One region of the Peribacillus sp. GL_122 genome, then DNA from elsewhere that is predicted to be linked to it. Evidence: riboswitches for the same ligand, from Rfam matches in the RefSeq annotation. Region 1 holds a riboswitch; each other region holds the start of a gene.
What was found. A riboswitch is a leader RNA that binds a small molecule or an ion and turns the genes downstream of it on or off. The one in region 1 is predicted to bind cyclic di-AMP.

Region 1 (7,886 bases):
ATCTTCAAGGAATTTGACGTGCTGGAAATACGTAAAATGAGGAAAATGGAACAATCCGATGAAACGTTTGGGGTGCAAGGCTTATGGACGGCCTTATTTATGAAAAAGTAATTCTCATAAGATGGGCGAAATGGTGATGAACGGAGGATCTGGGAGCAGGTCCTTTTTTGTTATAAAGAAAAGGGAGGATTTGTTAAAGAAATATAAAAATGGTAAACAATAATAATGAAATGCTTTTTGGGTGAACGCAGATTTACCAGAATAATAGATGTAGGTTCCTGCAAATTTTTTTAAAAAAAACAGTGGTTGTATGGTTTCAAAAACAGCTGGGAAGGTATATGGAAAGAGGGGACCATTGGGTATCAGGTCATGACATTTCATGTATTGAAGAAATTATCTTCGATGCTTACTTTGATGATATTTCAATAGCCTGACAATGCTGATTTCTGTAATTAGCTGCATTGGATTTATTGATTACTGAGACCAATTGGAATGCTATTTTATAAAAAAAATAGGTGGAGAAACTTATGCATAGAAATAAAGAACTATATTCCTTTTTATTGGGTGTGGCAGGACAATTAACTGAGGATTGGTACGCAACATTGAATAAGAACGATAAGGCGGGGGTTTATAGCTCAACCGATCTCAAAGTGATTAAAAAACTTAAGCAGCAAAATAATGAATTCCATTTACGTTTCTTTCAGGTCTTTGTTACAGAAGAGAGGGAATTCTTTAATTGGCTTGGTGATTGGATTGAAGATATCGGTCAGGATGAGCAGCATTTAAACACACCCATCTATTTTATATTGAGGGAGTTCTTTCGAACGCAAGAGCAATACCTTGATTATATTGACCGGTTTGTGGGATTGCATGGAGATAAATATACGCAGGAAGAAATAAATTCCTGGTATCGGATAGTGGTGAAGGTGTTCAGTGAAGTGATGGAGAGGTTTACGGAAGCGAATCATAGATATGCCAATAAAATCATGAAAGCCCAACAGGCAACGATCGATGAATTGAGCACTCCCATCATTTCCCTTAAAGATAACACGGCTTTGCTTCCCCTGATAGGCGATATTGACACGACTAGGGGCATGTCCTTGCTTGAAAACACATTACAAAAGTGCGCTGAAAAAAATGTCACAAGGCTTTTCATTGACCTATCGGGCGTTCATGCAATTGATGGTGCATCCGCTCACCAGCTGTCACAATTGATTGAATCCTTACATTTGATCGGTATTCAAACAACCCTTTCAGGACTTCGGCCGGAAATAGCCATGACTGCCGTTAAGCTTCATCTGCCTTTTGATAAAGTGACGATAAAGTCCACTCTTGCCCAAGCAATCAGTACGATAAAATAATACATACATATCCAGGGCATAGGGATGCTCGTTATAAATATCATCGAGAAGACCTCCATATGGCGGTCTTCTCGCATGTATAAGTGATGCTGCATTCAAATAGGTACAGGGCCCATAAAGCAAGAGCCGGAACCTGTTGGATTATTCAATATTGGCAAAGACGGCTAGATCTTCTTTATTGCCAACCACTAAAAGTATATCATTTTCATGGATATCCTGATCCGGTGAGGGGGCTATGATGATTTCTCCATTACTCACGATGGCAATGACGCTGATATTATATTTTGCCCGTAGATCAAGCTCCCTGAGGCTTTTTCCCTTCATGCTCATGGGGAGGATGATTTCCTCGATATTGTATTCTTTAGAGAGTTCTATATAGTTCAGCATGTTAGGGGACAGGAGTTGATTCGCGACCCGCTCCCCCATATCCCTCTCAGGATAGATGACCCAGTCGGCCCCGACTTTAGTGAGCACCTGACCGTGATTTTTATTAAGAGCTTTGGCAATGACCTTATCTACCCCAAGCTCTTTTAAAAGCAAGGTAGTTAAAATGCTCGATTGCATGTCATTTCCGATGGCTACGATGACACAATCGAAATTACGGATTCCGATTGATTTCAATGTCTCTTCTTCAGTCGTATCCGCCATGATAGCATGGGTAACGCTCAGTTCCGCATTCTCGACTCTTTCCTCGTTGACATCAATACCCAATACCTCTTGGCCAGCCGTATATAATCTATGGGCCACACTGGTTCCGAATCTGCCTAGACCGATCACGGCATATTGTCGTTTTCCCATCTTTTACACTCCTTCATTTATGTTTAACCAATCATGATTTTCCCTTTTGGACGTCGGAACGGATCTGGTTTGCGCCTCATAGCGATGGCAAAGGCCAAAGTCAAAGGACCCACACGGCCTGCAAACATCGTGAAAATGATGAGCATCCGGCCAACCGGTGATAATTCAGGGGTCAAACCCATTGAAAGTCCCACGGTGGCAAATGCTGAAGTGGCTTCAAATAAAATCATCAAGAAGTCACTTCCGCTTTCAGTGATGGTCAGCAGAATGGAGATGATTGAAACCATGAATACGCCAATGAATGTAACGGACAATGCTTTAAAGATCGTTTCACTCACAATGCGGTGCCGGAATAATACCACATCACCCTTTCCTTTAATCTGTGACCAAACCGTTCCGACAAGCGTTGCCAATGTAGTCGTTTTAATCCCGCCGCCAGTCGATCCGGGTGAAGCCCCGACGAACATCAAGAAAATGATGAGCAGTAATGTAGGCTGAGTTAAATCAGGGATATTCAGCGTATTGGAGCCTGCCGTCCTTGGTGATACCGATTGAAATAATGATGACAGCATTTTACCCATGAAAGATAAAGGCTGCAATGTCTTGGCATTGCCGAACTCGAATAAAAAGATTAAAATTGCGCCGGCAATCGTAAGTGCCAAGCTAGTCGTCAGAACAATCTTCGTATGTATGGATAAACGATGGGTATCACGGTATTCGTATATTTCATTCATCACGATAAAACCTATTCCGCCAAACGTGATGAGGAAGACGACCGTAAGGGTCACGAAGGGGTCCGATACATAAGGGGTCAAACTCTTGAATTCCCCCATTAAATCAAAGCCGGCATTATTGAAATTCGATATGGAATGAAAAAACCCGTAATAGATTGCTTTGCCGATTGGCATGTCAAAAGAAAAGCGAATCGATAGAATAAGGGCACCCATGCCCTCAATGATTGCCGTGAAAATTAAAAGCCGTTTCACTAACCTGACTACACCTGCCATGGATAGATTATTTAAGGATTCCTGCAAGAGTAACCTGCCTTTTAAAGAAATCTTTTTGCCTAAAAGGAAAAAGAAAAATGTCGCAAATGACATGAACCCTAAACCGCCTATCTGTATCAGTGTTAAGATGACCAACTCACCAAAAGTGGTGAAGGTCGTTCCTGTATCCACTACGACCAGTCCTGTTACACATGTAGCGGAAGTCGAGGTGAATAAAGCATCCAGAAAAGAAAGACCATTTCCATTTTCTGTGGAAATCGGCAGGGTTAATAAATAGGCCCCAATAAGTATCAGGATGGCAAAGCCTAGTACAAGTATTTTGGGCGGATCCAATAAATTTTTTTTCATTCTCAAATGATCATCCCTACCTAAAAAAATTGTGTGAAACTGTATGTGATTTTAATCATCAATCTGCTTTCAGAAATCTTTTTAAAGGCATAATAAAAAGACCAGCGAAAACTACGAACAGTTATTTTGCCACAAAAAGCGTGCAAAAAAACTCCCGAAATAGGCGGTCTTATGACCTCCTTCGCTTTAGCCGACGAAGTTAGCTGACGGGTAGGATGGCGAAAGAGCTGATCTCATCCCTTCTGCAAGGCAGAATTAACCCCAATTGATTGGGTCCTCCGTACTCAATTCCCTTGAGTTTAGGCCGAAATGCATTAAATTGATAAACGTATTCTACTCCCATCATTTAGCAGTTGTAAACCCCTAAATCGTAAAAAAATATTTCTTTAACAAGACTGAAAATTTACGTTTCATTTACATTTTAAAAACGTATTGACAAATATTAGTTAGCACATTATGATAGGTTCGATTAATCCGATTATGATAACCAGCATCGATGTACTTTATTCAATACTTTCAAGCAGAACACACTATTTGCCAATCAAAATTTGTAATATATATTATGTTTCTTTTGTAAATGATAAAGAAAAAAAGCATTGCATTCGTATTTAAAAATTCAACACATTTTATTAAAAAGGCGGGCAATTATGGAGAAGACGTTCAATAGATATGTTATTAATGCTACAGGCAAGGGTGGCCAGACATATTTAACACAATGCCAGGATAAAGATGCACTAAGGAAATGGATAGCCGATCATGAGGATCAAATCATCATGGATGAGTTAAGGATAACGGATAAGAAAAAGAATCCGTTTTTAAAATTGTTTTCCCTAAGGTAAATCAACAAAATCCTAACATCATTAGGTATTCAATTATGAAATCCCTGTGCTCTATCCGGGAACGCTGAGCGAAAAATCCATATCTTGTTTTGCTTTTAAACTCATTTATTTTAAATGAGTTTTTTTGCTATGAGCATCTCTAAGAGCAGGTATTATTCCGTTGGTGATATAGGAGCGGAAGCCAAGATGTAATCAGATTTAAAGGTATGTTGATGGAACATGCCTTTGATCGTTCATTGTATGAATGTGCGCAATTGGCTGATGAAGTTCAAGATTTGAAAATGGATTTTCGCCATTTCTTCCGCCGTCTGCTCTTCACAATTCTCCAGCCACTCCTGTATCACCCCTAAAATCGCCGATGTCATGAAGGCGTGCATATACATGCGGAATGCTTCATCTTTAGCTGCTGGATGATGGCTGATCAAACGCTCCAATAGTACTTCACCGAATACGCGCTTTATTTTTTTCGCTAAAGAAGGATCGCCCTTATCACCAAGAATGGCCCTCAAAGCGTGGGCATGCTCACTGATGAATTGAAAAATCGCTATGAAGGGCGGGTAAAGCTGTTGTTGATGAAGAGCCATAAAAGCCTCTTTCGGCAAAATGGCAGTAATGCGAGTTTGAAGTTCATTTAACAATTCCTGCTGTAAGTGATCCATCAATTCATATTTATCTGTGTAATGCAAATAGAATGTGCCCCGATTAATGTTGGCGCGCTCTGCAATTTTCTTCACTGATACATGTGAGAACCCCTCTGCTTCAACGAGTGCAATGAAATGATATTGTATCTGCATTTTCGTCTTTTGTACCATATCCTCATGAATCGATGCCATGGAATGTCTCCTTCACTGAACATTTTTCCAAATGTGTTGATTGTATTAGACCAAATGCTGCCTTAGAATGATGATACACTCAACACCGTGTTAATTAAAGAGGGAGGATGTGTGTACATTGAAAAACGCGATTTCCATTGAAGGAATTGCCAAAGGTTTTCATCAGAAAAAGGTCATTCAGCCATTGAGCCTGAATATTGAAAAAAGCGGAATTTTTGGCTTGCTAGGTCCATCCGGATGCGGAAAGACGACCTTGATTAAAATGATTGTCGGATTGATTAAGCCCGATGCGGGTAAAGTCACGGTTCTGGATCATGAAGTGCCAAATGAAGCACTGTTAATGGATGTCGGCTATATGGCACAGTCCGATGCTTTATATACAGAACTGACGGGAGCTGAAAATCTCGAATTTTTTGCGAAGCTATACCGTTTTTCGAAAAAGGAACGAAGGGAACGCATTCAATATGCAGCTGAAATCGTACAGTTGACGAATGACTTGAATGTTCGGGTTGCGCATTATTCCGGGGGAATGAAACGCCGTCTGTCACTGGCGGTTGCACTCATCCAAAATCCGGCGATTCTCATTTTGGATGAACCGACAGTAGGAATAGACCCTTTGCTGAAACAATCAATTTGGCAGGAACTTGAGCGTTTAAGTAATGAAGATCATAAGACGATTATCATCACGACGCATGTAATGGATGAAGCGGAACGATGCGATAAACTGGCGATGCTGCGTGAAGGTGAAATCATCGCGGCAGGAACCCCGGCAGCTTTAAAAACGCAATTTGCCGCGGAAACGCTTGATGATGTTTTTTTAAGGATTGGAGGTGGCCAAAAATGAGAATTGCCTCTCTAGTTACTCGAATTACACAGCAGCTGCGCCGGGATCGAAGGACACTCGCTTTATTTTTCCTGGCTCCATTGCTCATTTTAACGCTCATGTATTTTATTTTCGATACAGAAGCAAGTGATTTGAAACTCGTTGTTACAGGCAGTGATGAAACCATGGTCAAAGCATTGAAACAAGCGGATTTTCAAGTAACGGCTGCTGAGGAATTTTCACAGGAAAAAATGATTGAAAATGATTCGGATGGCTGGCTGCATATTGAAAATGGCAAAATGAAACTGACACTATTGAACGACGAACCATCACGTGCAAAGGCCATTCAAATGCAAATGATGCAGGCTTTGCAAGGGAATGAAAAAAGCACTCCTTCAATTGAGAAGCAATATGTATATGGGGATGCCAGCACAAAAGGTTTTGATACTTTCAGTCCGATGCTCGTCAGCTTTTTCGTTTTCTTCTTTGTATTTTTAATAGCGGGGATTGCGCTTTTGAAAGAGCGTACAAGTGGTACATTGGAACGGCTGCTTGCCACCCCGATTAAAAGATACGAAATTGTAGCGGGCTATGTGATCGGATATGGCTTATTTGCTCTAGTTCAAACCATAATTGTCGTCTTATATGCTGTCAATGTATTGGATATCGTCCTTGTTGGCTCCATTTGGCTCGTTTTACTGACGAATATACTGGTCGCGCTCGTTGCATTATCGCTTGGTACATTACTATCGAGTTTCGCGACATCTGAATTCCAAATGGTACAATTCATTCCGCTGGTCATCGTGCCGCAAGTATTCTTTACAGGGATTTTCCCATTGGATGGCATGTCAGACTGGCTGCAAAAAATCGGCAAGATCATGCCTCTCTATTACGCCTCGGATGCCATGAACGGCATTATGTATAAAGGCTTCACGTTCAATGAGGTATTACTGGATCTCCTCATTCTCCTTGCATTTGCAGCCGTTTTTATCACCATCAATATTATTAGTTTGAAAAAGTACCGTGCACTATGAATTTATCATTAAACAAAAAAGCGGGATTCCCGGAACATGGGGAACCTGCTTTTTTGTTTTACCGGAAGAAGGCCGAATTATCCTTCCCATCGGTTGATTTATTCGAAAAGCGTCCCCTCGACGGACGGTTTTCTACTGACAGGTTAATGCAGTATGTTGACGGGTTCTTAAAGTTGTCCTAGGATATAAGCATATGCAATGATTTGGAAAGAAATAGAAGGGGGGAGTTATATGTCTCTAAAATCGGTCATGCTTTCCCTTTTGCTGTCGCAAGCATTGTTTTTGTGCGGTTTGCCTTTTTTCCTTCAGCTCCGATTATATTTGAATCCTTTAGTAATCATCGTTGTCTGGTTTTGTATACTTCTTTTCGTTTCGTTTACGGTTCTTTTTTTTCGAGGTGAAACGGTCCGAATTCCGCGCCTTTTGTGGCAGGCAGTATTGTTTGGCTACAGTTTATCATTATTGGTTTTACTGTTCTTTCGGCCAGAAGGGCAGGTATATTCGTATAATTTGATTCCTTTTTCTACGATTCTTTTATATTTATCGAACGAAATGAACGGGCTTGTGTCATTTTATAACCTTAGCGCCAATGTGGGGCTGTTCATTCCATTCGGGCTGTATTTGTTGTCCAGGGAAGGGAAAGAGCCCTCCGCTAAAAGGAAATTGCTTTATCCATTACTTTCGATTTCGAGCATCGAAATCTGTCAGTTTGTTTTTCGGCGCGGCAGTTTGGATGTCGATGACCTTATCCTGAATATGAGTGGTGTTTATCTGGGGTACTTTCTGTATCCATTGTTCACGAGAGTAGCAGTGTTCCGTTCTGGAAAAGTAAAAGGATGAGAG
Region 2 (7,886 bases), 1.0 Mb from region 1:
CAGCAAAAAAACCGCACATTGGCTTTAAAAGAAATCAACCGTATTTTAAAACCTGAAGGACCCTTCATTTTCACAACACACGACCGTGATAAAAACGAAAATCATCTGAACTTCTGGGAACAAGAGGAAATGATTCGGTGTGGAGGTATACAAAATGCAAGACTTTATGAGCTTGGGTATATTTTGATATCCGGAAAGACGCTTCTGGATCGTCAATCGGAAGAGAAAGCGCATTTTTAATTCAAAAAAAAAAAAATCCAGAGTGACATTTCACTCTGGATTTTTTATATTAAGAAACTTGCTCTAATTCTTTTTTGGAAGGAGGGTTGAATTGACCTTCCCATTTAGAGATGACGATTGCTGCAAGTGAATTACCGATAACGTTTACTACTGTACGTCCCATATCAAGAATACGGTCGATACCGGCAATAAATGCTAGACCTTCAATAGGAATACCGACAGTTCCCAATGTCGCTAAAAGAACTACGAAAGATACACCCGGTACACCGGCAATCCCTTTGGACGTGATCATTAACACTAGCATTAGCGTAATTTGCTCATACGCGCTTAAATCGATTCCGTACATTTGAGCGATGAAGATAGCTGCTAATGCTTGGTATAATGTAGAACCATCAAGGTTAAAGGAGTATCCAGTCGGAATAACAAATGTAGCAATATGTTTCGGACATCCCGCTTTCTCCATTTTTTCCATGATTTTCGGAAGAACCGCTTCTGAACTTGCAGTAGAGAAAGCAAGAATCAATTCTTCTTTTAGAAGTTTAATCAAAGTAAAGATATTGAATCCGACAAATTTCGCAATAAGACCAAGAATGACTATTACAAAGAAAATCATTGTTCCGTATACAGAAAGCGCTAACTTTCCTAGCGGAATTAAAGATTCCAAACCGAACTTGGAGATCGTCACACCGATTAGTGCAAATACACCGATAGGAGCGAATTTCATGACCATGTTAGTTAGGTAGAACATTCCTTCAGCTACACCTTGGAAGAAACGGAATACTGGTTTACCCTTTTCACCGATGGCCGCAATACTAAGTCCAAACAACACGGAGAAGAAAATGATCGCTAGCATATCGCCTTCTACCATGGCTTTAACTGGATTGGATGGCACAATGTTTACGATTGTATCTACGAACGATTCATGTTGCTTAGTTTCTGCTGTATCAACATAGGTAGAAATATCAGTTTGTTCTAGCTTGTCCATATTTACACCAACACCAGGCTGGATGATATTCGCTGAAATTAAACCAACAGCAATCGCTATCATAGTTACTACAACAAAGTATGATATTGATTTAGCTCCAAGTTTACCTACTGATTTTAAATCGCCTACACCTGCAACTGCAACGATAAGACTTGACACAATGATTGGTACTACAATCATTTTAATCATTCGTAGGAAAATGTCTCCGAATGGCTGTAAAAAGTTTTGGGCCGCCTCACTACCATAAAAAATGGCACCAACGATAATCCCTAAAATTAAACCAATGAAAATTTGGCTAGCTAAACTTAATTTGAATTTCTTCATTTACTTTCCTCACCTTCCATAAAGTCTTTGATGCAAAAACATTTTTGTCTCGGTAAGGGAAACAAGATACTAATAAAAGAAAGTAATTTTTCTTTTTTGAAAAACTCTGTCTTTACGCCGAAAAAAAAGACACTTCATGTGTCGATTTCTTATTGGCGTGAATATTCACACATGTTCCCTTAAAGACGCTGACGAGGTTAGCTGTCGGGTTAGGAATTGGAAACACAAAGCCCTTTCATTTCTGAATTCACCCCTAGCGGATAAAATCCACAAAAATGGGTCCCCCGTTCTTGGAATAAGATTAAGCGAGTTAACTTATAATAAAATATTATACTAAAAATGATAATCTGTAAATATTTATTCGCATCCGTTCTAGAAAAAATCTTTAAATATGTCTGAATATTCTGTATTAATAGCTATTTTATCTATAATTACTCTTCCCATTTTTTAATCACACAAGTTATATTGATATAATTACTAAATAATTTGACATCACCTCTCTTGTTGAAGGAACAGTTATTTTTCCAAAATGCCAAGTAACAGATATCTTACTTTTTCCCTAGAGGTGAATTTTTTATAAGTTGCAACTTTCACTTTTTCAAATTGAATCGGAGTAATAAAATTAGAATGGTTCTTCACTGCCACATCCGGCTTCAACAGGATGACGTCACCTACCGACGGTCCCTTTATGATTTCTTGCTTTCCTTCTGCTTTAAGCCCTTTTGTAATGTAATGTTTATCCACATATCCTTTTTTAGTCAATTTGTAAATATAAGGCTGTTTTTGGTAATGTACCGCCTCTATAGGAACGGAGGGTACACCGGCTTTCTCATTGGTTATTACTGTAAGATCCACTTTGGATCCCACCAACAAAGGTTCCGTTTCTTCGCCTTCCGGTTCGATTAAAGCCTGAAATGGAAATCTGTTATCTTTTTTTAACGACGGCTCTTCAGCTGGATAGGAATGGATACGGCCTATCGTTCCTTTCAATGTCTTTTTTGAATCAGAGGAACTTGCTTTTATAGTCATGCCCACTTCAGCCTTTTTCATTTCCTCTTCGGTGAAATACCCTTCAATTGCCATATTTATAGAAACAATGGATATGATGGGATTATTCAGGTTTTTATTAATATTTTTAACTACACCATCACCCTCGCTCGTCGTCACGATCGCATTGGACTGATCCTCAATTGAACTTAATTTAGCGTCAAGCATTTTCACTTTTTCATTCAAACTGTTTTTTTCCAGTTCCTGCTTGTACATTTCTTGCTCAATGTTACTTTTAATAAGATCCGTCGAGCTTGTTGTTAAATCAATACTCAAGTTTTTTTCCACCGATTCATCAATGTCCGCTTTTCCAGAATCACTGGTCAGGGTCCCTTGATAAGACCTCAACTTGCCTATGTATTCTTCAATCGCTGCAATTTCTCCCTCAGCTGCCGTTTTCTCCGCTTCTAAATCCGCTTTTAGCGCATCAAGTTCGGTCGTCGTATACTCAAACAACGAGGAGCCAGCCGTAATCGCATCGCCTTCTTTTACAAGGAATTTCTTAAAATCATTTTTCTTGGTATCGAAATAGATATCATACTCTTCTACAGGTTTAATTACCCCATTTGTTTGAATAGTATCCGTAATTGTATCTTTTTTTACCTTTGTCCAGTTTTCAACGAAAACAGTTCGTTCCACTTTGCTTTCTTTTTTTTCAAGAAGGTATATGTTAACGGTTATTAACACTATCGACGCGATCGAGACCGCTGCTATTTTCCATTTTCCGCTCATTCTTTTCACCCGCCTTATACAAATACGCCTACTTGGATGTATGCTAAAAAGGCTTTAACAAACCATGTGGCCAGATAGAATAGAACAATCATTAAAAGGACCAAATAATTATTTCGTTCTGAAAATTCCTTTAAATAAAAATATTGCAGAGCAATAATAAGAAATTGAAAAATGGTGATTTCGCTGAAAAAGTGAATGAAATAATCACTTCTGAGAAAATACTGACTGATGATCCCCAATGAAAAAGGATTGGCATCGCTGCCTATATCCATTAAAACGAATAGAGGAATCAGTAATATTTTTTCCACTAACTGCAAACCAAAAAGAATCATTTGAACGATGACCAATTTTATATATGGGATATCAGTAACGATCCAAAAGAATAGAGCTGCTAAAAATATGTATATGGAAGGGTCGAGTATGCCTGTTATTATATTGCCGCTCAAAATCAGCAACTTTGCTGCTTCGAATTCATTGGCACTCATCGTCGTGATTTCTTTGGAAAATGATTCTGAACCAATGCCAAAATATCCCCCAATGGCGAATACTATAAGACTAAGAAAATATAAAAATAGTAATTTCAATCCAAGCTTTGTGACTGCCTCTGCATTTTGCAGCTGATAACTACTCCGATAAGGCTCTAAAATGCCCTTTAACAATCTGACCTGGTACACCATATGTGGTCCTCCTGCAAAAAATGATATTTCATCATATATTTTATCTTATTTTGGAAACAATTGCAGAAATAAGGGATGAATATACAAAAAAAACACATAAGCCCTTCCCTTCAAATTTAATCCCCACACTAATTTGGTGTTAATGCTGACAATTGAAAGAATGTCTTCTTCCCATCACTAGTACTTTTCCTAAACCCCCGCTTTTAAAACTCATTAACAAATGAAAAAAGAGGCTATACGCCCCTTTCAGTAATGCCTTCATATATTCAACAAATAATCCTTCATCATTAAGATAAACTTTGAACTCAACGGACTTCTTTTTTCATTTTTTTCCAAAAATAACAAAAGGCTTTCCAAGATGATGGGACTTGGCCTAACTTTTGAAAACTCTTCCTGGATCGCCTTTAAAGCTTCCGTATTCTTATTTGGTTCCATTCCCTCTTCCTTACGTGTTTCCACTTCCAGCATCCTGACGATGATCGAATGGATTTCCTCTTTTGGGCTCATATCCCGCATCGAGCATCCTGGTAAGGGAAATTGTTTCAATAATGGATCTTCCATGTTCTGCAGGCTTGCGATGATTGAATCCATCCGGTTCAATATGAAGCTAGGTAACAATTCCACATCGAAAGCATTTTGTTTCCTGATCAATATTCCGATATATCCTTTGAAAAGGGAATCCAAAATTATGGTGCAATCCGGCAAAAGATCAGCAGAAAGTCCCGGGTATAACTCAATGATTTTACGCTTGAACCAAATCAAGCCCTCTTCATGGATATAATGTAAAAATCTATCTAGTTCTTTGCTGATATGAACCATTTGTTCCTGCATCATCATTTGAATCAAGTTGGTGTTTCCAGTCATATGCTCAATGTGAACGGTGATCTGCCTCATGAATTTGTCTTTACTGGACAATGAAGCATCCAGTTCAAGATCAAGCAATGAATCCGTCAACGCTTCATAATAAAATTTAAAAATGGAGACCAGTAATTCTTCCTTCGATTTAAAATGATTATAAAAAGACCCCTTTGCTATTCCACATTTTTCAGCTATTTCCTGAACGGAAGTGGCATGATAGCCTTTCTCCGCGAAAAGCTCTACAGACTTATCTATGATCATCTTATTTTTTTCTTTCATCAAATTCATCCTATCTCTTAAAATTGTCCGTTGGTGACCAATGGGTCACTTCTTCCGAATTGTATCCCGAAACCCTTGAAATAACAACGTTAACACTACTGAATATTATCTGTTGCAATCATAATCCATATACTATATATTTGAATTTGTGACCGAGTAGTCACAATTTTATGTATGGAGGGTACAAGCTTGAATTCAATAATTAAATTTTCATTAAAGAATAAATTGGCAATCTGGTTGCTTACGATCATCATCGTTGCAGCTGGTTTATACTCCGGTTTAAACATGAAACAAGAAACCATTCCTAGCATCTCGACTCCTTTAATAAGCATCTCCACTGTATATCCTGGAGCTGCACCTGAAGAAGTAGCAGATAAGCTCACAGACCAGATTGAGCAGAAAGTAACAAATTTGCCAGGAGTCGAATTAGTCAGTTCATCTTCCATGGCTAATGCCTCTTCCGTCCAATTACAATATGATTATGATACGGATATGGACGACGCTGTAAAACAAGTGAAAGAAGCTTTAGAGAAATTACAACTTCCTGAGGGAGTGGATGACCCAAGCGTATCAAAATTAGAATTAAACGCTTTTCCTGTCGTCGCACTCAGTGTAACAGATAAGGGTTCTGATTTACCAGCTCTTACAAAAAACGTTGAAGAGGTGTTAGTGCCTAAACTTGAAGGAATTGACGGCGTGACATCCGTATCAATTTCCGGACAACAAGTAAATGAAGGCAGCCTAGTATTCGACGAGGAAAAAATGGCTCAATACGGGCTCGATGAAGATACCGTAAAGAAGGTTATCCAGGCTGCAAATGTCAACATGCCTCTTGGGATATATAACTTTGATGATAAAGAAAAAACGATCGTTGTGGATGGAAACATCTCCACATTAAAAGACCTGAAAAATATAAAGATACCTTTAACCGGCGGCTCTCAAACAGGTACGCCAGCACAAACCGGACCGGAAACCAATCAATTATCTCCTGAAATGGCAACTGGTCCTGCCCAACTGCAAAACGTCAAATTATCAGACATTGCCGATGTTAAAATCACCGGTAAGGCTGAATCGATTTCAAGAACAAACGGTAGCGAATCGATTGGGATTCAGGTTACAAGATCGCCTGATGCCGATACAGTTGCAATCGTAGACGACGTAAAAGAGGAAGTTTCGAACTTCAAAGAAGAATTTAAAGGCGTAAGTGTACACACTACGCTTGATCAAGCCCAACCGATTAAAGATTCTGTTGAAACCATGATCAGCAAGGCACTCTTCGGCTGTCTGTTTGCCGTCATTGTTATCATGCTGTTCCTTAGGAACTTTAAAACGACTCTCATTTCCGTCATTTCGATTCCATTATCCCTGTTAGCAGCCCTTTTGGTGCTTAAACAAATGGATATTTCATTGAATGTCATGACACTGGGGGCCATGACCGTTGCAATTGGCCGAGTCGTCGATGACTCCATTGTCGTCATTGAAAATATTTATAGAAGAATGGCTTTAAAAGGCGAACAATTAAAAGGCGGCGAATTAATACGGTCGGCCACTAAGGAAATGTTCATCCCTATCCTTTCATCGACAATCGTTACTGTAGCCGTATACCTGCCTTTAGCAAGCGTTACAGGACCTGTCGGGGAACTATTCATGCCATTCGCCTTAACAATGGTGTTTGCATTAGTCGCTTCATTAATAATTGCCATCACACTTGTTCCGGCAATGGCAGACTCTTTATTTAAAAAGGGACTATCTAAAAAAGAATTAAAATCACATGAAGAAAAACCAAGCAAACTATCTTCATTCTACCGAAGAGCATTGGATTGGTCGTTAAACCATAAGTTGATCACTTTCGGTACAGCTATTGTATTATTGGTCGGCAGCTTATTCCTAATCCCAAGCATCGGTGTCAGCTTCATGCCTGCAGATGAAGAAAAAACGATCATCGTCACTTACACTCCCGCACCTGGAGAGTTAAAAGAGGATATTGTAAAACAAACAGAAAAAGTAGAAAAATACTTCATGGATAAAGACGATGTGGAGACCGTTCAATACACACTTGGTGAAAGCATGATGGGCGGCATGATGGGCGGCTCGAGTAACTCGGCTCTCTTCTATGTACTCTATGATAAAGACACCGAAAATTTCGGGGACAAAAAAGAAACCGTCATAAAGGATTTAACTGAACTTGATTCACCTGGAACTTGGAAACAACAAGAATTCACGTCAACATCAAGCAACGAAACCACTCTATTTGTTTACGGAAATACACAAAAAGACATTGAACCGGTAATTGATGATATTCAAAATATCATGAAGAAAAATAAAGATTTAAAAGATGTTGATACAAGTCTTTCCGATGCTTATGAGCAATATACGCTAGTTGCAGACCAGGAAAAGCTAAGCGACCTTGGACTGACAGCTGCACAAATTGGTATGTCCATTGCCAATACGAATAAAGATGATGCTATAACTACGATTAAGAAAGATGGAGAAGAAGTCAAAGTATATGTCGAGACAGAAGAAACGACTTTTGAAGACAAAAAAGATCTTGAGAATACGAAAATTTCTTCTCCAATGGGGATGGAAATCCCATTGAAAGAGCTTGTGAAAATCGAAGAAGGCAAAGCTTCCGATACAATCAGCCGCCGCGATGGAAAAATCTATGCCGACGTGTCTGCAACAATCAAAACGGATGATGTGGCAGCAGTAACAGCTGAGGTACAAAAGGAAGTTGATAAATTAGA
Region 3 (7,886 bases), 1.7 Mb from region 1:
ATTCCTATAATAATGAAGACTAAAGCCAAAACGCCTAAAATAATCGCTTTCATTGTAGACCATTCATTAAAAACTATGACCCCGAATAAGGTGGTTGAAATGAGCTGCAATCCTGTTGATATTGGCATGGTTTTGGAAACTCCCATTAAATCAATGCTCTTAAGCTGATTAGCTTGTCCAACAGCCCAAAACAATCCAGATACGACTCCGACTCCAAACACCAGGAGTGACAATTTAATATCTGCGAAAATATAAACACCAATTGAAAAAATCAAGGCGCCAATCGTTGTACCTAGTGTTTGACTATAGGGTCCACCCCCGAGTTTCACATTAAATAAAACGATGCTTCCCCAGAATAATGCCGGCAAGAGAGCTAATAATATATCCATTTACAACCCCCATATATGTAAGTTCAAACTAAGCAGTAAATTTCATTTTGTCTTCTTAATATGTTCGCATTATTTGAATTGACCCTTGGTAATTTTATGAAGTGTTTCCCCTAAAGTAGTGTTCAACACAAAAAGGGCTGCAGACGCAGCCCTTTTTAATGATACTGATTGATGCTAGCCACCATGTTGATGATGTTGCATGTCCATTTCCGAATCATCAGCGACTTTGAAATAATCACTTTCCCAAACAGCTGTCGTACGGATAATGATGATGGAGAAAGTTTTATATTAACATTAATTAAAGCTTTAAAAGAGGAAGTATCCCCACATCTTACTGCAAATCCTTTTTATTGTACGGGCTTCATAGTTACTGTGAATTTATGAGTTGGTAATGAATGTTCATACTCAAATATCGGCAGCGTAAGTTACTGCTGTCTTTTTTAAAAAGATTATAAAAAAAGCAAACCTTATGTAGGTTTGCTTCTTTTCTTAGATAATGAAACTTACTTCTTCAAATGATATGGCACAGTCGTAACAACCACATTTCTTCTATAAAGTAAGTAGGCGCGAATCAGTAAACTTGATTGGTTATGAAGTATATTGTGCCAGCCCTTCTTTGGAATGAATTGGGGGATGATCACCGTAACTTTATAATTGGCTTCACTAGCCTTATGTTCAACCGTATCCACAAATTTAGTTAGTGGCTGAATGATACTTCTGTAATAAGAATTCAGTGTAACGAGTCTTACATCTGGTTGCCATTTTTTCCATTTTTCCACGAATTTCTTTTCATCTTCTCTTTCAAAAGCAACATATACGGCAATAACCTGATTTGCTGATAGAGATTTTGCATAATTTAAAGAGTTCTCAACCACGTGAGTTATACCCGCCACGGGTACAATGATGATATTTCCTTCAATTGGTAAAATCGGCTCACATGTTGTAATCCTTAGTTGGTCACCAACTGCTTCATAATGCTTTCTAATTCGATGAAAAATTAAAATGATGATAGGTAAAAAAATCAAAACAGGCCAAACCTGAGTAAATTTGGTTAAAAAGAATATCATCGTGACGATAAAGCTAATCATGGCACCAATTGAATTAATGGTTAATTTCATCATCCAGCCTTTTGGCTTTTCGCGAATCCATTTAACAATCATCCCGGTCTGGGACAACGTAAATGGAATGAATACCCCTACCGCATAAAGCGGAATGAGATTTTCTGTATGTCCTTCAAATGCGACTATTAAGATGATCGATGCAAGTCCCAGTATGATAATTCCATTAGAATACCCTAATCGGTCCCCTCTTATCGTAAACGCCCGTGGAATGAATTTATCCTTCGCAAGATTTACCGCAAGCAGAGGGAAAGCCGAATAGCCAGTATTGGCTGCCAGTATCAAGATCAATGCAGTCGTACCTTGAATGAAGAAATACATGAAATTCCGTCCAAAGATCTCTTCAGCAATCTGGGAGACGACCGTTACCTCCGCGCTTGGAACAATGCTTAAATAATAGGCCAAGTATACGATTCCCGAAAATAATACTGCTAGTAAGGAACCCATGGCTATTAAAGTTTTCGCAGCATTATTCGGGGCTGGATCTTTAAAGTTCGGGATTGCATTGGAAATCGCTTCGACTCCTGTCAATGCGGAGCTTCCTGATGCGAATGCTCTTAGCAGTATAAATAAACTGATGCCCGCTACCGGAGTCCCGATGGACGTGTGCAATTCCGGTGAAACCCCACCCGTCAAAATCTTGTAAATCCCGACACCAATCAAGATGAACAATGCTAAAACGAATAGGTACACCGGATAGGCCAAAACAGAGGCCGACTCCGTAACCCCCCGAAGGTTCAGGATTGTAAGCAGAATGACGAAAATGATGGCTATGATGACATTATATGAATGCAGGCCAGGAAAAGCGGACGTGATGGCATCCGTACCTGCAGAAACACTTACAGCGACAGTTAATATATAATCCACCAATAAGGATCCTCCAGCTATCAACCCTGGATTGACACCTAAATTGTTTTTTGAAACCACATAGGCCCCCCCGCCATGTGGATAAGCGAAAATTATTTGTCTATAGGACAAAATCAAAGCAGTTAACAGGATCAATACCCCAATCGCGATAGGGATGGAATACCAGAATGCCGCAGCACCGACCGTGATAAGGACGATTAATATTTGCTCCGGTCCATAAGCAACCGAAGACAAAGCATCAGAAGATAAAATCGCCAAAGCCTTTGTTTTGTTAAGCTTTTGTTCACCAAGTGCATTTGATTTTAAAGGTCTCCCAATCAAGAACCTCTTTATAGAAGATAACATCAAGAATTCACCACCATATTTAATTTATAAGTTTATGTTACCCAGCTGTAGCAAAAAACAAGACGAAATAGAAAAATGCCTACAAGTCATAGCTAAATAGACCTGTAGACATTAATTTTTTTGTCTAACAAGCTCCACCTTCCTTCTCATATAACGCTTACGAGGTTAGCTGTCGGATTCGGACCTAAGAGTAGCCCTACCTTGAAAGGATTCACCCCTTGGATTGTAGTAACAATCCCAATAACGGGTCCCCCGCACCATAAGGTTTAAGCGATTTAGAAATATGAAACTGTTGATTATCATACTCCCGTGAAATGAAAAAGTAAATGAAAATTTTGCACATTAATAGAATAATCTTTGTAGGTGTAGTTTTGTTCTTGACGTATATAACATAAGTCATGCAAACACATGGTTCGAAGGGAGGAAAGAAGGTAAGTAAACGTCTAAAAAGAAAAAAATCAAGGAGTCAATGAACAAAAGATGGTCAGAAAAAGGAAAAAATGATCGCCACATGGAGATCGTGAAGGACGAATAGTAACAATCTGCCCCCAGCTTGAATCATTAAACTTGCATTGATTTTCGCTTTTCGCTTTTCGATTCCCCTTTATTCGTACAACCGGGGGCATTATCCCACTGATCCACCCTAATTAGTTCCTTCCTTCTTGAATTGGTCTCAAATTGCTTTTTTTAAAGACAAAATATTTCTGGCCAATATAGTTAAGAACTGTGTAAAAAATTGCTCCTATCAGCACAGCCACATTTTGTTGAATGGGTAAATGAACGGATCCTTCCATTGATTCTGCAATAGCTTGGCCTAAAGAATATGCGGCGGAATAACAAATCAGGATGACGCAAAAGAAACGTGCAACTCCTCTCCGCCATTCTATATCGCTTTTAAAGGTAAAAGTTCTGTTCAAAAGAAAACTCGTTACAGCTCCCGTACCATTACCGATAAAGGTGGAGACCCAGTAAGAGAATTCAAGAACATTCATGAGAAAAAGCATGATGGAAAGTCCAAGCGCTGTATTGACTATCCCAACCAATAAAAAGCGGATAAAGGAGTTAGTGTGTTTTAGATAGTTTTTCAATACTGTTCCGTTCATTGTCTAGTTGCTCCCGTTTTTTTAAATCGAGCGGATTAAATAGATCCAGATCAACTATATATTTAGGCCGGCGTTTGGATTCATTATAGATTTTACCGATATATTCCCCAATCAAGCCGACAGCAATCAACTGTAGTCCACCGATCAACCATATGGAGGTGATTAATGAGGTCCATCCAGTTTCGGTCTGCCCATAAAACTTTAACCATAAAAAGTAAGACCCAAAGAGTAAGCTAATGAAAAAGGAAAGACATCCTAGCCATAATACAAGCCGAATCGGTGTAACTGAAAAGGAAGTAATGCCATCAAGCGCAAAAGCAACCATCTTCTTAAATGGATATTTCGTTTCCCCAGCCAATCTTTCTTTTCGGTCATAATAAACAGAGTCCGTCTTAAACCCAATGAGCGGTACGATCCCCCGTAAAAAAAGATTCGTTTCATCAAATCGTTCCAACTCCGCGATCGCCCTCTTACTCATTAGCCGGAAATCGGCATGATTATAGACAAGGTTAACCCCCATCTTGTTCATCATTTTATAAAAACCAGTTGCAGATGTTCGTTTAAAAAATGAATCAAGATCCCTTTTCTGGCGGACACCGTATACAATTTCACACCCTTCATTGAATTTTCGAATGAATTCAGGGATGACTTGAATATCATCCTGTAAATCTGCATCAATGGAAATCACACAATCCGAGGCTTCTTTGGCTGTAAACAATCCTGCCAGAAGTGCATTTTGATGTCCTGCATTCCGGGAAAGCTTTAGTCCACGAACAAGTTCATTATTAATCGTTTCCTTATAAATGATCTTCCATGTTTGATCTTTACTTCCATCATCAACCAATAGGATTTTACTTTGACCAGAAACAACGTTTTCTTCGACTAACCCCCTCACCAATCCACAAAGTTGGGTAATGGTATCCTGCAATACGCTTTCTTCGTTATAACAAGGTACAACAATCGTTAGTATCGGTGAATTCACTCTATTCCCCCCTTTTCACATGACTCTGTATAAATAAATTTTCCACACGCTTCCTTTTTTCGTGAAAATCCTATCTAGTACCAATCCGTTTTCCTTCGCGTTCTTGATTGGTAGGGCAGAAAATATATACTTGCCACCTAATCCTTTAAACGCATCCATATTAAGGTCTAAATTTTTCAGCTCTTTCTTCGAGCTTTTCTTGAACATATAATGCTTCCCAAGCTCATCGGTAAATAGGTAACAACGTCCTCCCCATTCATCAAAGTAGATTCTGATGTTTTTATTCTTAGCCAATTCGTTTTCAATTATTTGACGAAATTGATGTTTGTAAGTAAGCGGATAGAAATTGTTATAGCTATCTAGCGTGTAAAATCCATTAAATTGAGCAATTGCGGGATGCAGCCCAATGCTGGCAACACGATATTCTTCCTGCGGAAGGTCAATATGATCTTTTATTTCCTGAAAAAGGCTTTCTGAATAGAACTCTTTAAAAGAAGGTTTTTTATTATGAGTGATTTCTTCATTGAAACCCATTAAGACAATAATTTGAACGGCGATGAAAATAGAAAGGGTTTTCTTAGCATAATCGCTGTGTTCCCAAATGATTTTTACCGCGAGGGCAAACCCCACGTATATTACCATCGGCCTTAAAAAGTGAAATCTTGCAAAATTAAAGGTATCCAGAGTGTGAAACCTTTCCGTTAAAGGAAGCCAGCCTTTATAAAACCAAAATGCGTACCATGCTGAGAGGATAAAATTCAAGCAAAATAAAAAAACATATACCTTTTCCTGTCTCCACAGTTTTTTGGTCAGAATAATATAAAGGGCAAAGATGGTAATCGGCAGGATGATAAGCGCATGTACAGTCATGACATGCGTATGGCCAAGAACGAAATTTTTGAATGTAAGCTTAATGACCCAATCGAGGGGCAGCCTTGCGTGAAAATATTCATCTCTGCTGTTTGGCTCCGAATCAAAAATGAATGAAGCGACCAAACGATACTCCACCATTCCAAAAATGACGGTCATATACACGATTGAAAGAAGAAACGTTATATTCCACCCTTTTCTCCTGATCACATCCGTTAGCCATAGAAACCCCATTGCAACAAGGAAAAAGAAAAAGCCAAGCACGATGCTTGAATAAAGCGGTAAAAGTGTAAGGACCAAATAATTCTTCCAAGAATGGTCCTTGCTGCGAATATTCAAAAAAGCCCAAAGTGCAAGCGGCATCCCAAGTGTACTGAGCATTCCCGATGGCCAAAATGGGGTAAGGGCAAAGGCTAAGGATGTTCCAACCCTAATCCAGCCTGATCGGCTTCCTGTAATCAAATGTTTCTTTAATAGGATATACATACCAAAGAATGCAATAAACCTTGTTAATGCCTGGCTTATTGCATATGCAACCATTGTCGGAAAAAGAGCATAAAGCCACACGATAATACTGAACTCACTGCCAAAAGCATTTCGGGGCAGCCCATTCATAATCTGGGGAACTTTGGCGTCTATTGCACCGAATAACTCACCGCTTTCTGAAAGGACTTTATACCAGGCAAGGTTGGAATCCAAATTATCATGTACGCGAATATGCGCATTTTCCCCAAGGATGAATAAAGGAGAAAGATATAAAACAATGACGAGTAAGGCAAAAAGGATTTGAACTCTCTCTTGATTTTCAATTGGCAAAATATACACCTCTTGACCAAATTCATATATCCATAATATTTGCTTCAAAGGTAAATCTATTCTATTTCAGGGATTTATTTTAACCTATTTTGAAATAGGTCAACCAATGACCACATAAAATGAAGGGTAGAACAAAAAGCATATTAAAGAACCTTAAAAAGGGGCTGGGCTATGATAAAGAAAGCGGTGATTCCAGCAGCCGGTTTAGGAACACGATTTTTACCTGCCACGAAAGCTCAACCAAAGGAAATGCTGCCGATTGTCGATAAGCCGACCATTCAATATATTATCGAGGAAGCGGTACAATCAGGGATTACAGATATTATCATCGTTACGGGTAAAAACAAACGTGCTATTGAAGATCATTTCGATAAATCAATTGAACTTGAAATGCTTCTGCAAATGAAAGGTCAAAATGATCTGCTTAACATCGTGGAGAACATTTCCAACATGGTGGATATCCACTATGTAAGACAAAAGGAACCTTTAGGTCTGGGGCATGCGGTTTTATGTGCCAAAACTTTTATCGGAGACGAACCTTTTGCCGTCCTGTTAGGGGATGATATCGTGGATAGCCAGGTTCCAGCTTTGAAGCAGTTAATGGAACAGTATAACAAGGTTCGTACGAGTATTATCGGATGTAAGGAAGTGTCACCTGCAGATGTCTCCAAGTATGGGATCGTAAATTTCCAAGAACGATATGAGGATTTATTTCTGGTAAGAAACTTGGTGGAAAAGCCAAAAGTGGAGGATGCACCATCAACACAGGCGATTATTGGCCGATATATTTTATCACCTGCGATTTTTGAAATCCTTGAAACCGTACAGCCCGATCGGAAGGGGGAGATCCAGCTTACCGAAGCTTTAGACCTTTTGTTAGAAAAGGAACCATTATACTCGTATATCATCGAAGGAAATCGATATGACGTCGGCGATAAATTCGGCTTCCTCCAAGCTTCATTAGATTTCGCCATGAAACGACCTGAACTTCGTGATCAGCTAATAACATATTTAAGGCAGCTGTTCCCTTAATGAAATTAATATACCCCCGCCCAATTACCTAGAGGTGATTGGGCTATTTCGGGTTCACGCCTTTGGTTGTAAAATGATCCACTAACATATCCCTTACCATAATCTCTAAGCAAAATATAACTGTTTATTATAAACGCTTCCGTGAAATGTAAAAGCAAGTGAAAATGTTCGACATAGAAAGAATAATTTTTAATCAGGGAGGTTATGTTGATAACGTATCCTTCATTATTGATCCTAACGACGATTTCCAGAAAGGGCTGTTGAAAAACACATGCACAAAAAAACTAATACTCCAATAATATCCGATGATTTTTTAGATCAAGTGGTTAAGGAAATCAATGCACAATTTGGCGGGCCCATTAAT

Region 2: another riboswitch for cyclic di-AMP. It lies ahead of AC3ISB_RS01380 (cation:dicarboxylate symporter family transporter); the one in region 1 lies ahead of AC3ISB_RS24165 (TrkH family potassium uptake protein).
Region 3: another riboswitch for cyclic di-AMP. It lies ahead of AC3ISB_RS04505 (APC family permease); the one in region 1 lies ahead of AC3ISB_RS24165 (TrkH family potassium uptake protein).

Annotation. Positions count from the first base shown of each region.
Region 1 covers NZ_CM174415.1:4,984,630-4,992,515, reverse strand. The annotation lists gene AC3ISB_RS24180 (class I SAM-dependent methyltransferase) at 1-111, shown strand, start outside; gene AC3ISB_RS24175 (STAS domain-containing protein) at 528-1,361, shown strand; gene AC3ISB_RS24170 (potassium channel family protein) at 1,503-2,159, opposite strand; gene AC3ISB_RS24165 (TrkH family potassium uptake protein) at 2,183-3,514, opposite strand; cyclic di-AMP (ydaO/yuaA leader) riboswitch at 3,688-3,830, opposite strand; gene AC3ISB_RS24160 (hypothetical protein) at 4,162-4,353, shown strand; gene AC3ISB_RS24155 (TetR/AcrR family transcriptional regulator) at 4,587-5,186, opposite strand; gene AC3ISB_RS24150 (ABC transporter ATP-binding protein) at 5,305-6,030, shown strand; gene AC3ISB_RS24145 (ABC transporter permease) at 6,027-7,043, shown strand; gene AC3ISB_RS24140 (VanZ family protein) at 7,275-7,883, shown strand.
Region 2 covers NZ_CM174415.1:258,578-266,463, reverse strand. The annotation lists gene AC3ISB_RS01385 (methyltransferase domain-containing protein) at 1-240, shown strand, start outside; gene AC3ISB_RS01380 (cation:dicarboxylate symporter family transporter) at 290-1,549, opposite strand; cyclic di-AMP (ydaO/yuaA leader) riboswitch at 1,721-1,867, opposite strand; gene AC3ISB_RS01375 (efflux RND transporter periplasmic adaptor subunit) at 2,066-3,328, opposite strand; gene AC3ISB_RS01370 (hypothetical protein) at 3,343-4,005, opposite strand; gene AC3ISB_RS01365 (TetR/AcrR family transcriptional regulator) at 4,264-5,142, opposite strand; gene AC3ISB_RS01360 (efflux RND transporter permease subunit) at 5,332-7,886, shown strand, end outside.
Region 3 covers NZ_CM174415.1:936,013-943,898, reverse strand. The annotation lists gene AC3ISB_RS04510 (RhaT/GlcU family sugar-proton symporter) at 1-389, opposite strand, end outside; gene AC3ISB_RS04505 (APC family permease) at 893-2,719, opposite strand; cyclic di-AMP (ydaO/yuaA leader) riboswitch at 2,858-3,002, opposite strand; gene AC3ISB_RS04500 (GtrA family protein) at 3,367-3,822, opposite strand; gene AC3ISB_RS04495 (glycosyltransferase family 2 protein) at 3,782-4,804, opposite strand; gene AC3ISB_RS04490 (DUF6044 family protein) at 4,820-6,490, opposite strand; gene galU (UTP--glucose-1-phosphate uridylyltransferase GalU) at 6,662-7,522, shown strand.